Regions from separate parts of the Lactobacillus sp. 3B(2020) genome, predicted to be linked through region 2. Evidence: riboswitches for the same ligand, from Rfam matches in the RefSeq annotation. Region 2 holds a riboswitch; the other holds the start of a gene.
What was found. A riboswitch is a leader RNA that binds a small molecule or an ion and turns the genes downstream of it on or off. The one in region 2 is predicted to bind FMN.

Region 1: another riboswitch for FMN. It lies ahead of GTO83_RS05985 (ECF transporter S component); the one in region 2 lies ahead of ribD (bifunctional diaminohydroxyphosphoribosylaminopyrimidine deaminase/5-amino-6-(5-phosphoribosylamino)uracil reductase RibD).

The regions. Positions count from the first base shown of each region.
Region 1 is NZ_CP047410.1:1,210,363-1,217,736, forward strand. It holds gene rpsA (30S ribosomal protein S1) at 1-787, opposite strand, end outside; gene cmk ((d)CMP kinase) at 865-1,542, opposite strand; gene GTO83_RS05970 (SAG1386/EF1546 family surface-associated protein) at 1,566-2,147, opposite strand; gene GTO83_RS05975 (ATP-dependent DNA helicase RecQ) at 2,205-3,647, opposite strand; gene GTO83_RS05980 (helix-turn-helix domain-containing protein) at 3,640-4,665, opposite strand; gene GTO83_RS05985 (ECF transporter S component) at 4,850-5,425, opposite strand; FMN riboswitch at 5,543-5,662, opposite strand; gene nhaC (Na+/H+ antiporter NhaC) at 5,760-7,145, opposite strand.
Region 2 is NZ_CP047410.1:39,218-46,591, reverse strand. It holds gene GTO83_RS00210 (PD-(D/E)XK nuclease family protein) at 1-1,095, opposite strand, end outside; gene cls (cardiolipin synthase) at 1,552-3,018, opposite strand; gene GTO83_RS10880 (hypothetical protein) at 3,129-3,260, shown strand; FMN riboswitch at 3,366-3,483, shown strand; gene ribD (bifunctional diaminohydroxyphosphoribosylaminopyrimidine deaminase/5-amino-6-(5-phosphoribosylamino)uracil reductase RibD) at 3,588-4,643, shown strand; gene GTO83_RS00195 (riboflavin synthase) at 4,636-5,235, shown strand; gene ribA (GTP cyclohydrolase II) at 5,235-6,413, shown strand; gene ribH (6,7-dimethyl-8-ribityllumazine synthase) at 6,427-6,891, shown strand; gene GTO83_RS00180 (ATP-dependent Clp protease ATP-binding subunit) at 7,119-7,374, opposite strand, start outside.

The DNA of each region.
Region 1 (7,374 bases), 980 kb from region 2:
GTTCCCGTTCTGGGTCAACGCTCAATACCTTAACCTTAACGTCTTGGCCAACAGAAAGAACATCACTTGGCTTGTCAACGTGGTCGTATGAAATTTCAGAAACGTGGACCAAACCATCAACACCACCGAGGTCGATGAAGGCACCGAAGTTCGTCATCCGTGCAACCTTACCTTCAACAACATCACCAGCAGCTAATTCGCTAAAGATCTTCTTAGCAACAGCTTCGTGTTGAGCCTTGACAATTTCCTTGTGAGAAAGGATCAAGCGGTTTTCGCTTGGTTCAATTTCGATAATCTTGAATTCTAATTCTTGACCAACGAATTGCTTCAAGTCTTCAACGTAGTGGTCAGTAATCATTGATGCTGGAACGAACCCACGAACACCAGCGTCAACTACTAAACCACCCTTAACAGCTTGGGTAACCTTAGCAGTGATCGTTTCACCGGCTTCAAACTTCTTTTGGATTTCGTTCCAAACTTTCATGGCTTCTAAGCGACGGTGTGAAAGCAGGTAGCTACCGTTTTCCTTATCGCTGCCAATCTTGGAGATTACAACCAAGTCCAAAACGTCCCCAACCTTGACTACTTCATTGATGTCATCGACTGGCTTCGTGGACAATTGGTTAGCGGGAACAATCCCTTCAACACCTGCGTCCTCAATCCCAACGATTGCTTGGCGATCGTCATCGATTTGCAGTACCTTACCCTTAACAACATCACCTACATTTACTTGCTTGATGCTGTCAAGCGCTTCTAACATCGCGTTATTGTTTTCGATTTCAGCCATCTAAAAATATCCTCCTTGCAACAATCAACTCTGACTTTCATTTTACTAGATAAAATTGGTTTTGACTAGGGATAAAACTAATTTCCTTCAACTTTTTTGATAATTGCACTAATTTCATCAACCACTTCTTCGATTGACAAGTGAGTTGAATCCAGTCGGATGGCATCTTTGGCCTGGGTCAGCGGTGAAACTTCCCGTTCAGAATCTAGTTTATCCCGCCGTTCAATGGCCGCCTGTAATTCAGCTAAAGTTGTTGTTGCAATCCCTTTTTGTTTGTTTTCTTCAAAGCGACGCCGCGCCCGTTCATAGGCTGAAGCAACCAAAAAGATCTTTACTTCAGCATCTGGTAAGACCGTGGTCCCCACATCGCGACCGTCCATCACAATCCCGCCAGCTTCAGCAATTTTTCGTTGTTGCGCCACCATCTCTTTGCGCACAGCGGGAACCGCAGCAACCACGGAAACGTTAGCGTTGACTTCGTTTGAACGAATTGCTTCGGTCACCTCTTGACCATCAATAAAGACCCGTTGTTCGGGTTCGCCTGGCTTAAAGGTGATTTGGATTGCCTGAGCAACTTTGGTCACGGCAGCTTGATCTTTAACGTTGATCCCTTTTTGCAAGGCCGCTAAAGTAACTGACCGGTACATTGCCCCAGTATCACAGTAGACATAACCAAAGCGCTTAGCAACCAATTTTGCCACGGTACTTTTACCAGCTGAGGCTGGTCCATCAATGGCAACTTGTAACCCTTTCAAAGATAACACTCCTCTTTAAGATCCTATTTAACTCGTAATTGTTGACCCGGGTAGAGCTTAGTTGACGGTGAAATTCCGTTTAATTGAGCCAATTCATCGACCGTCAAACCATTATTAGCTGCAACTCGGTAAATTCCCTGACCAGCTTGCACTTTAACGTAACTAGCCGCACTCGAACTATTGTTTTGGCTACTACTTGTACTACTGGAAGCTTCCATCCCACTTGAACTTGAGCTTAAAGCCTGACTTTTTTTACTGCTAGCCGACTTAGCCTTGCTATGCTTGGTTGACTGAGTTGCTGATTTGCCTTGGTGGGTTGCAGAATGGACTTTTTTTTTAGCGTTTGAACTAGCTTTAGCTACCTGTTCTGTATGTTGAACTGGGTGGTTAAAAGACTTTTCATGATTTAGCCAATAAATAATCGGGGTGGCCGCCAGAATAATAATTAAAACGACTAGGATCGTAGTGAATCTGGCATTGGCTGAACTTTGCTTTCGGTGCTCGATCCGTGATAAATGACCATCCTTACCTAAATCTTGATTATCCTCAAAAGTTTTGTCCCAGAGGTTTTCATCCACATTTCGTTCGTCTTCCCGACGCTTCATTTTCTTTCCTCCTCGCGGGTCTAATAAAATTATTCTAGCAAAATTACTCACCGGTTTCTAGTTCTGACAGTTGAATAGTCGATTTAATTGCTTTTGCCAATCCAATTGCCGCCGCTTTACTTTAGTAGGCTTTGTTTTTCCAAGACCAAAGTCACTTGGTTGCCAATCTGGCTGGTGAAAATCACAACATGGTGTCTGTTTATGCTCGCCTTCATCAAAGGCCGCCAGCAACATTTTTCGGCGACAAGTCTGATTTTTAACATAGGCTAACATCTGGTTAATTCGTTGTCGTGCCCGCTTAGCTTGCTGGTTAAACAGGGCCGGTAAATCTTGCGGTTGGTAACCGTGATGGAGGTAAAAATTAATTACCGGTCCTTTTTCCCCAAGCAGCGTTGGCGAAATTTTACCAGTTAAGACCCTTTCCATTTGGGTCTGGGATGGTAATTCGACCTGGGTTAACAATTCCGGAATGCTCTCATCCCCCGGTGCATACAGCAACAGTGCTAAGGCCGGTTGCCCATCCCGACCAGCACGACCGATTTCCTGGGTATAGGCGGCTAGACTCGCTGGCAGATGGTAATGAATCACATAACGCAGATCATTTTTATCAATTCCCATCCCAAAAGCGCTGGTTGCGCAGATTACGTCCAGTTCATTTTGCATAAATTGATTTTGAATCCGAAAGCGTTCCACCGCTTCTAAACCAGCATGATAAGCAGCTACCCGGAGATCAGAAACCGTCGTTAACCAGCTTGCCATGGCATCCGCCTGTTTGCGGCTAGAAAAGTAAATTACCCCTGGTCCACCGAGTTTGGGAAGGGTTGCTTGCAGATAGGTTTGTTTTGCAAGGGAATTTTCAAGTTCTTGGACGGCTAAAAAGAGATTGGCCCGATTAACTGATTGCCGAATAATGGTGACTTGCTCTGTTGGCAAACCGACCTTCGTTAAAATATCCTGGGTAACCCGTTTCGTTGCCGTAGCCGTTAAAAGTAAAGTTGATCGCGGCCGCAAAGCCTGAATTGCTGCTTTTAAAAGGAGGTATTCCGGTCGAAAATCCGGCCCCCATTCGGAAACACAGTGGGCCTCATCAATGACAAAGAGGCTGATTGTCAACTGACGTAACGCCCCTAAAACTGGCCCCCGACCTAAGGTTTCTGGTGAGGTAAAAATAAAGCGATACCGACTAAGGGTCGCTAAAATGGCAGTTTGATCTTGATTATTGACGGCCGAATTTAAGACCACCGCGCGAAAATCACCTTGCCGGGTGATCCGGTCCGCTTGATCCTGCATTAAGGATATTAAGGGTGAGATAATCAAGATGGTTCCCGGTAGCAAATAAGCTGGCAGTTGGTATAGCAGGCTCTTGCCTCCACCAGTCGGTAAAATGGCAAGCGTATCTTGCCTCGCCAAAACCGCCTGTAAAGTTTCAAATTGGCCGGAACGAAAGTGTTTAAACCCAAAATGAGCCTGCAAAAGCTGGGTTAATTTTGCCTCATCCATCTTGCATCACCTTAACCTGAAATAACCGAAAATAGAAGAATTCATGCCCCGGATCGGTACTTTGCGGCGTAAACCGCCACTCTGCCACCGGTCCTTGATATTGTTGTTGTAACTTAGCCTCAACCTGCGATGGGAGGAGACGCGCTAGCGGTAGCTGGCCTGGTAAGAGAATGACGGCTTGCAAAAGATGCTCTCTGATGGTTCCAACCCTAAGCCGCCGGGCGTGACTAATCTCCTCGATCGAATGGCCACCTAAAAAGGCGGTTAACGTTTGCTGGGCACTGCTACTTAAAGGCGTCGTTGCTAACAGGGGCAAAACAAGCTCCGTTAGGGCCCCAGTGGACTGGGCTAAGGAATGGGCAAAAAAGAGCCAAGCATCCCGTTCCATCCAAAAAAGGTCACTTGCTTGGATGCCAAGTTGGCGACTAGCCTCCATGGCTGACCAGCCAACTGATTCATGACCAATTAAGCGGTAGGCAAAAAGATTACTCAAGCGCTCATCAACTTTCGCTAATTGGGTTAAAACCGCTGCTAATTCCGTTTTGACTTGGCTCACAATTTGTCCATCGTGATGCAAAAACCAATTCCGAACCGCTAGTTTTTCATGCCAAGGTAAACTTAGGGGGGAATATCGGCGATTATGATATGCAAATTCTGAGACTAATTGCACCGCTAATAAAACCCGGTCAGCTAGCCGTTGCCAATTTGCAATCCAGGTCCACTGGCCAAATCGTGGCTGATAATGATTAGCTTGCCACGTCATTTGGGCTGCTAAGCCCTTTTCCGTCAACTGTGCCGTCTGATCAGCTAGGATTAAATTACCTGCCTGCGCTTGGACCATTAACCATTGGTCGTAAGTTTGGCGTGATAAATGGCGATCCGCTCCCAAATACGGCAAGATGCCATAGTTTTGCGCCCAAAATAAATTCGTAATGGTTCGCTTTCCTTGCAGCGTTCCTTCAATTACTCGGATCCGCCGGGGACGGCCACTAAATAAGGCCAGGAGATAATCCACCACTAATTTCACCACCCTGTTGTTCAAGTCATTTAATTTCTATCATAACTTGCTTAACTTAACTTGAGTAGTTATTTTAATACAATTTAGTAAAAAGTCACCAATCAAAAGTTAGCAGATCGTGGTGATCTGATCTAACCTGATTGGTGGCGCTACTTAAATCACTAAATCAACAGGACGCTAATTATTAATCGCTAATATGCAAGAAATGTTTCATCCGACTAGCAATAATCGCCAAGACAGCACTTACAATAATCCCCTTAATGATGTTAAACGGCAAGACCCCAAAGGCCATTAATTGGGGAATGGGCAGGGTTGGTTGCCAACCGAACATCTTCATATACATTGGGGTTAAGACGTAAAGATTAAAGACCGTCATCACAAGGGCTAAAACTAAAGTTCCCGTAATCCCACTCCAAAGCATCGCCCGCTTAAAGGTAAACTGGCTATTTTTCCGGAAAAACCAAGCAACCGGTAATAAGAGGGATAAAGAAGAACAGAAGCTAGCAAATAAACCGAGCAATTCAACCGGTGAAAAGCCCCGGACTGCCCCGTGCAACAGCAACTTAATGATGGTAATCATGATCCCCGTTACTGGCCCATACATAATTGTCCCCAGTAACACTGGTAAGTCAGAAAAATCGAGCTTCAGGTACGAAACAACCGGGATCACCGGAAATTCAAAGAGCATTAACAAAAATGCTAACGCCCCAAAGCAAGCCGTTAGAGTATACCGTTGCATCCGTGAATGTGAAAGTGACATGGGACAAAACCTCCTGTGAGGTTGCCTTCTCGTGTAGGTATTAGCCAGGTTACAATCAAAAAGCTGGGCACAAAGCAAAGTTTGTCCCCAGCTACCTAATTCATCCATGTAGACCATGGCAATCTTCTATCTACCAGACTATACTGTCGGCACCTGGAATTACACCAGATTCCACCGCTTATGCGGGTTGCGGGCTATACCGCCGGTCGGGAATTACACCCTGCCTTGAAGACAAACCAAAAATATTTTATTGACGTACTTTTCGTACACCCTAAGAATAGCATGATGACTTACCCTTTACAAGTAAATCGGTTACTAAGTTGCCTGCTCCCGCCTAGATTTTTTCTTCCCCTGCTGGTGCTCGCTTCAAACCAATACCGGTCAAACCACTTAAAATGGAGAAAATCGGGGAAAGTAAACTAAAGAGGGCAAATGGCAAGAAGTGGGTAACTGGAACCCCCAAGGCCCCAGCCGCAAAAGAACCGGCAACCCCCCACGGTATGAGGTAATTAATCACACTACCCCCATCTTCCAGCACCCGACTTAAAGCTAAGGGGTCCAGTTTAATCCGGAAGAAGGCATGCTTAAAGGCATTCCCTGGTAAGATAACGGAAAGGTATTGTTCCCCAACAAAGAGATTAATGCCAATGCCGGCAAAAATCGTCGCGGTAACCAACCGTCCCGGTTTTTGTAAACGGGCCGCAACCGGGGCCATCGCATTTTCAATAATCCCCGTGTGCATCAAGATCCCCCCTAGGGCGAGGGTCATGATGATTAAAGCGACTGTCCCCATCATACTGGTAATCCCGCCCCGAGTTAAGAGGGTGTCAACCGTTGAGTTACCAGTCTTTGCAATGTAACCACTTTGGGCAAGCTGCGCTAATTTTGCCAAGGTGAAGTGGGGATCAAAGGCAAAAATCATCAGAATAGCAACAAAAATATTCATAAACAAGGTTGGAATCGCCGGGATTTTTTTCCAAGCACAAATTAACATCAAGCCAACGGGGACCGCTGCCCACCACGAAACTGAGAAGTGAGTCGTTAAAGTGTGCAAAGTGGGCGCCATCTTCGTCAAACTTACCCCTTGATTGGAGTAACCAAGTACGGCGAAAACAACTAAGGAGACCACAAAAGCGGGAATTGTCGTCCACATCATATTTTTGATGTGGGCAAACAAGTCACTCCCGGCCACCGCGGAAGCAAGATTTGTTGAATCAGACAATGGCGACATCTTATCACCAAAGACCGCTCCTGAAATAATTGCCCCGGCTGTCAAAGCGGGATTAATCCCCATGGTTGTCCCCATCCCAAAAAGGGCAATTCCAACGGTTGAGATTGTTGTGAACCCACTCCCAATCGCAACCCCAACCAAGGAACAGACCACAAAAACGGAGGGGATAAAGAAGGCCGCATTAATTAAGTGAAAACCTAAAACCATTAATGACGGAATGACCCCGGCTTGAATCCAAACCGCAATTAGGGTCCCAATTAACATAAAAATAAAGATGGGGATAATCGCCGTCGAAATCCCTTGTTTGATCCCCGCCATCAAGTCATCCCAGGTAAACCCGCGGAAACGGAGCCAACCCATCAAAGCGCCAATCACAGCTAAAACCGGAATATTTGGCATCAAGCCCAAACCGATCACACTAATGCCAAGCACGATTAACATTAAAACGAGGATGCTTACCGCCTCATTAAGCTGAACCTCTTTTTTCATTAAAATTCCTCCAAACAAAAAATCCCAGCAAGCATCATACTTGCTGGGACGATCTTTTACCGTGGTACCACCTAGCTAGGGAATTTTCCCCACTCTTGCTAGTCGATAACGGCACTAACCAATCCGTTCAGGACCTTTAACGGGTAATTCGGAGCTTTCATCCTGCCTAGCTTTCACCAACCGCTAGTTCGCTGACCCTTGAGATGAGGCCCTACTGATCGTTATCCTG
Region 2 (7,374 bases):
CCGGGTAAGAATCAAGAAATCCCGGTAACGATAACCTTGATGGGTTACTAGCTGACGAATTTTGGCCGCCACAAAATTCAATTCAGCTAACCGCGTTGGCACCGTATTAAAATGGATGTTTTCTCCCTTAGTTTTGGCTTCTTGCGGCGTCACGAACTGGCTGTTAGCTGCTAGCCATTGTTCTACGTCCTTAAAGGCTGGTGCCACCCGCGGCACTTGTGCATAGGTTGTCGGTTGCAATTCAACCCCTGGGGTATTTAAAGCGAAATTAGCTAGCCGATGGTAGATTAATCCTGGCTGGTAAAACAAATCATGTTCATCTGGTAAGGTTGAACCTTGGTAAGGACGATCTAAAACCAGACTAACCGTGGTCGTTGCCCCATTTTTAATCATCGCTTCAACAATTTGTTCTTCCTTAGCTAAAAATTGGGCGTTGTAACGATCAAGGTAAAAATGGCAATCCTTAAAATCACCCTGATCTAGCTTTTCAATCAGTAAATCATAAATTGCTGGCGTTTCTAACTGTCCCCCCAAGGCTGCTGTGAATTTAGCATAAACCTTGAATAAAACGGCTAACTTATCATTGTAAGCTGCATCAACTTGGTGGTGACTTTTTGCCCAGGCGACACTTCTCGTTTTAATCTCTTCGTAGTCTTCTGGAGCAATATTGGCATTCCGGAGTTCGACTAACTGCTTCGTTAAATCTTGGATAAAGCCAGGTTGGTGAGCTTCCTTAGCGAATAATTTTAATTCTGCTGATGGCATTTCACGAATAACAGCGGCCGTTAACATCGTTAAACCCGTTGGTGAAATTCGTGGAGCATTAAATTCCGGCTGATTGCGCAATAAAAACCATGCTAACCGGCTAAAAGACAGGACCTGAACCTGACTTTGAGCATAAATTGGTCCCGTCTGCTTAGCTTTCAATTGACTTAAAACGTCAATTTCCGTTGAAAATTTAATATGATTTGGCACTAGATAGAAAAAACGATCTTGGGGGTGCTCGGCTAATTGAGTTGCTAATTGATCAACCATTGCTGCTTGATGATCAACCGTAGCAGTCCCCAAGATAAAGTTCAAACTCGATTTCACCATTGATCTTACCTTCCCATCCTCAGCAATTAAATAACCTTATTTTATCATATTAAAACTTTGTGAAAACAATTATCATTTTTGATATCTCCAAGGCCGGTTTATATTAATTCCTTGCAAAGATAGGCAATCTATGTTTTAATTAGTTTGTTACTTAGTGAACATACTCTGAGTACTCACGGAAGGAAGGTTTCCTCAAATCTCTCTATGTCTGGTTATTAATACCGTTTACTCACCTTCCTTTCGTTTCTGTCTGGTGAAAAAGAGGGGCTGGGAAGAAACGCACGTTTCTTCCCAGCCCCTCTTTCATCTCCGAATGTTACTCAGTAACTAAGGTCAAAAAGCACGGCCTTAGCGGATAAGTGCGAACGTAAGGTCGATTCTAATGAATCAACCTTCGTCCTTCTTATCCCAACCAGGCCGTCAAGGAGCTTTTTTCCCAACCTCTTTTTTTAGAAGCTACAAGATTGGCGACAACAATCTCGAGAAAGTTTGCTTAAAACGTATCCATGGCGGTTGGGCCGCAAACCGTTCTGGCGTCATTACTCGACTATTACGAATGTCTTCAACAAACAAGCGCTCTAACCGTTGAGCAATATCGGCATCATACATAAAACAGTTAATTTCAAAGTTTAATTTAAAACTCCGAAAATCCATATTGGCAGAACCAACCGAAGCCATTTCTCCATCAACCACCATTGTCTTAGCGTGTAAAAAACCTTTTTGATAGAAGTAAATCGTTACGCCATCTTCAGCTAAATTTCGCGCATAATATTGAGTTGCTCGGTAAACAAAGGCGTGGTCGGGCATCGATGGCACCATAATCCGGACGTCAACTCCAGAATGGGCTGCCACCTTCAAAGCATCAAGTACACTATCATCAGGAATTAGGTAAGGAGTTTGAATCCAAATATGATCTTGCGCCGCATTAATTAAGCGTAAGTAGCCAAGTTTAATTTCTTCCAAAGGTGAATCTGGACCACTGGAAACAATTTGGAGGGCGGTTGAGCCAAAAGTATTCTTAATCTTGGGAAAATATGACCGGTAGTGATCAATCCGGTGGGCTCGCTCTTTAGTTGAAGCGTTCCAGTCCCGAATAAAACGTTGTTGAAGGCTATATACACCCCCACCTTGGATTCGAAGGTGAGTATCGCGCCACGGTCCAAATTTTGGTGAACGCCCAAGATATTGGTCACCAACGTTAAAGCCCCCTACGTAACCAATTTCACCATCAATCACGACAATTTTTCGGTGATCCCGGTAGTTAAGTCGGAAATCAAAGAGGTTACTCCGGGTTAACAAGAACGGACCTGCATAGCCACCATTTTTCCGAAGACCATCATAAAAACTTGGCTTAACTCCCATTGAACCCCAGGAATCATACAGAACTCGAACTTCAACGCCTACGGCTGCCTTTTGTTCAAGGATCGTCCGTAATTGATTTCCAATTTGATCGTTGTAAATAGTATAGAACTCAATATGGATACTCTTTTTGGCCGCTTCAATATCAGCGAGTAGTTTTTCAAAAAGTTGATCTCCATTGTTAAACAATTCAACCATATTATGCTGACTCAAAAAGGCATTATCAATGCTTTGGAAAAGCATAATTGTCCGTAAATAAGTTCGTAAGGTTGGTTCTTCCGGTTGCGGGGTTAGCAAAAATTGCTCGCGTTGACGGTTAAAGGCTTCCGAAAGTTCTAATTGAGTTTCCGTTTGAATTCGCTCTAAACGCCGTTGAGGTAGTTTCCGTCCCAGAAACGAGTAAATAATAAAGCCAATCACCGGCAATAAGGTTAATACAAGCAGCCACGCCCATGTTGCCGCAATATCCCGTCTTTCTCGAAAAACCGTAATTAGGGCGGCAATCGCGTTGAAAAATACAATTAGCCATAAAATTAATTTCACAATATGCCACGTAATTAGCATGGTATCCCCCTCAACATCAAAACTATTCTTAGTGTAATCCAAATTACTCGCTTAACCAACTAAATTCAGTATAATTATTAACAAAACAAGAGGAAGAAGGTATCCATTGAATGTTTGCATCATTTTCCGGAGTTGGCCAAATTTGGCTTCTTCATCGCCTTTTTAACGCTAATCCCTTACTCGCAGTTTGTATTTTAGGATTAATTGTTGCCCTGGCTTGGCACTTTAATTCTCATCGTTAGGTTTCATGTGAAACAAACGATCCTGAATAATATTTATTGATATTAATTACCCCCAACTCATTGACAACGTTTTCAAAAACAACTAATCTTTAGTTAGTTGAATAATTAGTTCTTCGGGGCAGGGTGAAATTCCCGACCGGCGGTTTCAGTCCGCGACCCGCAATAATGCGGTTGAATCCCTTTGGGGTACCGATAGTGATAGTCTAGATGGAAGAAGAAACACGAGGTTAGCTAAGATTTTCCTTGCGGATTTTTTGGCTACCAAATTAACTCAAATTCTACAACCGTCCCGAAAAGGACGGTTTTTTATTTTCTGGAGGTGAAAAAATGAACCACGATCAAGCAATGATGCAACTAGCAATTAATGCTGCCAAAGAAGGCCGCTTTTTAACTTGGCAAAACCCGATGGTTGGGGCCGCTGTTGTTAAGGACGGCCACGTTTTAGCACTAGGCCACCATGTTAAGTACGGCGCCGTCCATGCTGAACGAAATGCGATCGAAAAACTCACCCCAGAACAATTATTCAATGCTACCCTTTACGTCACCCTCGAACCATGTAACCACCAAGGAAAACAGCCCCCTTGCTCCGAATTAATCATCCATAGCAAGATTAAACGGGTAGTAATTGGTCAAACTGATCCTCACGCCTTGGTTACTGGCAAAGGAATTGCCAGGCTAAAAACGGCTGGGATTGAGGTTATTACAGGCGTTTTAGCGGATCAAGCAACCGCTTTAAACCCCTTTTATACCTACTTTTTCCAGCATCACCAGCCTTGGATTACCTTAAAACAAGCAATTAGTCTTGATCATAAGTTGAGCTTACCCGGTCAGCGGATTACCTTAAGTTCATCAGCGGCCTTAAAGCAGGTCCACTTTGAAAGAGCTAATTACCAAGGCATTTTGATCGGTTCAGAAACGGCAATTATTGACGATCCATCGTTACTAACTACCGTTAAAAGTCCATTCCCCCCAATCCGCATGATAATTGATCGGCGGGGACGACTGCTCAACCATCCAAACTTAAAGTTGCTTACCGATGGGGCTGCTCCCACTTGGATTTTTACTCAGAATAATCAGCTCGGCAACCATCAATGGCCAGCGCATGTTAAAGTAATTTCCTTAGCTGACGGCCAATTAAGTAGTGTAATTGATTACTTAACTGACCAGGGCATTCAATCCCTGTACGTTGAAGGGGGGCGCCGACTTCACCAAGCTTTTTGCGACGCCGGATTAGGAAATGAGCTAATCACTTATTTAGCGCCCGTCACCCTCGGTAAAAATGGGGTCCCTGCTTACCAACCGAAGGCCGGCCAACTAATAAAGCCTAGTTATCAATTCTTTGGCAATACCATTCGTATTCAAGGAGGAATTCAAAATGTTTAGCGGACTTGTTTCTGGTGGTGCTCATATTAGCGAGCTTAAAATCAACCAACACACCATTAAAATGACAGTTACCACCTCAGCTAGCTTCTTAAAAGACGTTCAAACTGGGGACTCGATTGCCATTAATGGTTGTTGTTTAACGGTTGAAGCTTTTACCCCAACTACTTTTACGGTCACCATGATGCCACAAACCTTCAAGAAAACGAATTTTAAAAATGCCCAAGTTGGTGATGCCGTCAACGTTGAACGGGCAATGCTAGCAAGCGGTCGCTTTGAAGGACATATCGTAACTGGGCATATTGATGACACCATTTCTTTAGTTAGCCGCCAAGCAAACGAAAATGCCTTAGAACTCATCTTTGCGATTCCTAAACACTTAATTAATCAAATTGTGAGTCAAGGAAGTGTTGCTTTAAACGGGGTTAGTTTAACCGTAATGTGGGCTAAGGATAACCAATTTGCCGTTGGTTTAATTCCGCATACGCAAGCTGAAACTAACTTAGCTGGTCTTCAAGTTGGTGATGAAGTTAACCTTGAGACCGATATTCTCGCTAAATATGTTGCCTCAAATTTAAAGGGAGGGCCAAAATAATGGATGTTAAAAAAATTCAAGCTACTTTAGCTTGGCTAAAACAAGGTGGTCTTGCGATCATTGCCGACAATGAAGATCGGGAAGCCGAAGGTGACCTGGTCGGTTTTGGAGCTAGTGTTACCCCAGGAGCGATTAATTTTATGACAAAGCATGCACGGGGACTGCTTTGCACTTGTATTACTCCCACTATCGCCAAGCGTTTAGCCCTTCCTCAAATGACAGCTGATAATACCGATCCCTTTGGGACTGCCTTTGCCCTTAGCGTTGACCATAAAAGTACAACAACCGGAATTTCCGCTTATGATCGTTGCCGGACAATCAAAGCCTTAGCCAATCCAACCAGCCAACCAGATGATTTCTACAAACCCGGTCACTGTTTTCCATTGGTTGCTAAGGATGGCGGGGTTTTAGAACGCAACGGTCACACCGAAGCCGCAGTTACCTTAGCTAAGCTAGCCGGTGTAGAACCAGTCGCATATATTTGTGAAATTCTCCAGCAAGACGGTCATATGGCCCGGCGACCAGAACTCAAGTCCATTGCCGCTGAATACCATCTTCCTTTCTTAACGATTAAAGAAATTCAAGAATACGTGCAAAATCCGGTTAGCCAGCCAAGTCAATTTGTAAATTTCCCAACCGAATATGGTCACTTCCAGCTTTGCGACTTTGGTGATGGAAATTTAATTATCAAAAAGGGTGATCTTAGTGGTGATGAACCAGTTCTTCTCCGTTTACACTCAAAGTGTCAAACTGGTGATGCACTTGGCTCCCTTCGTTGTGACTGTGGGCCACAATTACACACCGCAATGCAAAAAATTGATGCCGCCGGACGCGGGGTTATCCTCTATCTTAATCAAGAAGGCCGCGGCATTGGTTTAACTAATAAAATTAAAGCCTACGCTCTTCAGGATCAAGGCCATGACACTTATGAAGCAAACACACTCCTAGGTTTCGAACCGGACGAGCGCCATTACGACGTTGCGGCTGAAATGCTAAAGAGTCTCGGAATTCATAAGGTTAAACTGTTAACCAATAATCCAGACAAATTAGAGCAACTGACCGAAGCCGGGATTGAGATTACCGATCGGGTTCCATTAGAAATTCCTGCCACTAAGTATAATCAAAAGTACCTACACACCAAGCGAGAAAAATTCCATCACTTACTTAAAAATGCTTAAAGGAGCGATTACAATGTCTACTTACCAAGGAAAATTTGAACACCTTACTGACAAAAAGATTGCTATCGTTGTTGGTAAATTCAACGAGATCGTTACCCAACACCTTGTTGACGGGGCCCTTAACACCCTACAACAATTTGGACTAAGGAAAGATAATATTGATGTTTTCTGGGTGCCAGGCGCCTTTGAAATTGGGTTTACTGGTCAACGCCTACTTAATAGCGATCGCTACGATGGCATTATGACCCTTGGAGCAGTAATTAAAGGCGAAACTGATCACTATGCTATGATCATTAACCAAGTAACAAGTGCGGTAATGCAACTTAATTTAGCTGCCAAGATCCCAGTTACCTTTGGCATCTTGACGACAGATAATATTGAACAAGCCTTACAGCGGGCTGGACTCAAAGCCGGTAATGAAGGTTCCATGACCGCGCAAAGCCTATTGGAAATGATTAACTTAAATAGCCATATTTAAAGTTGTTTCACATGAAACGAAAAAAGATCGGGTGGGAAGAAGTTCAAGTTTCTTCCCACCCGATCTTTTATCTTCGAATGTTACTCAGTAACTACGGTCGAGCAGTAACCAAGCGAACATTTTCTTTCAAGCGGCCCGATTCTATTTGGTCTTGCGGGGGTTCACGGACGACGCCAAACCAGTTGGCCAGTTCGCTCCCAACTTTTTTACTTAACTACCCTGATAGATTAAGCTGGAAGAATTACCAATTCACCATCTTTCATTTCCGCTTTCAAATGCTTAACATCGAGGTGGTCAAGGTAGAAGTCGGTAACCTTATCCCGAATTTGTTGTTCAACGACCCGCCGAAGTGGCCGCGCACCCATTGCCTTGTCATAACCTTGGTCAATCAAGTAATCCTTAGCTTCATCACTAACCGTGACGTCCATTTGCTTCTTAGCCAAGGTTTCGTTAACCCCAGCAATCATTAGGTCAACAATTTGC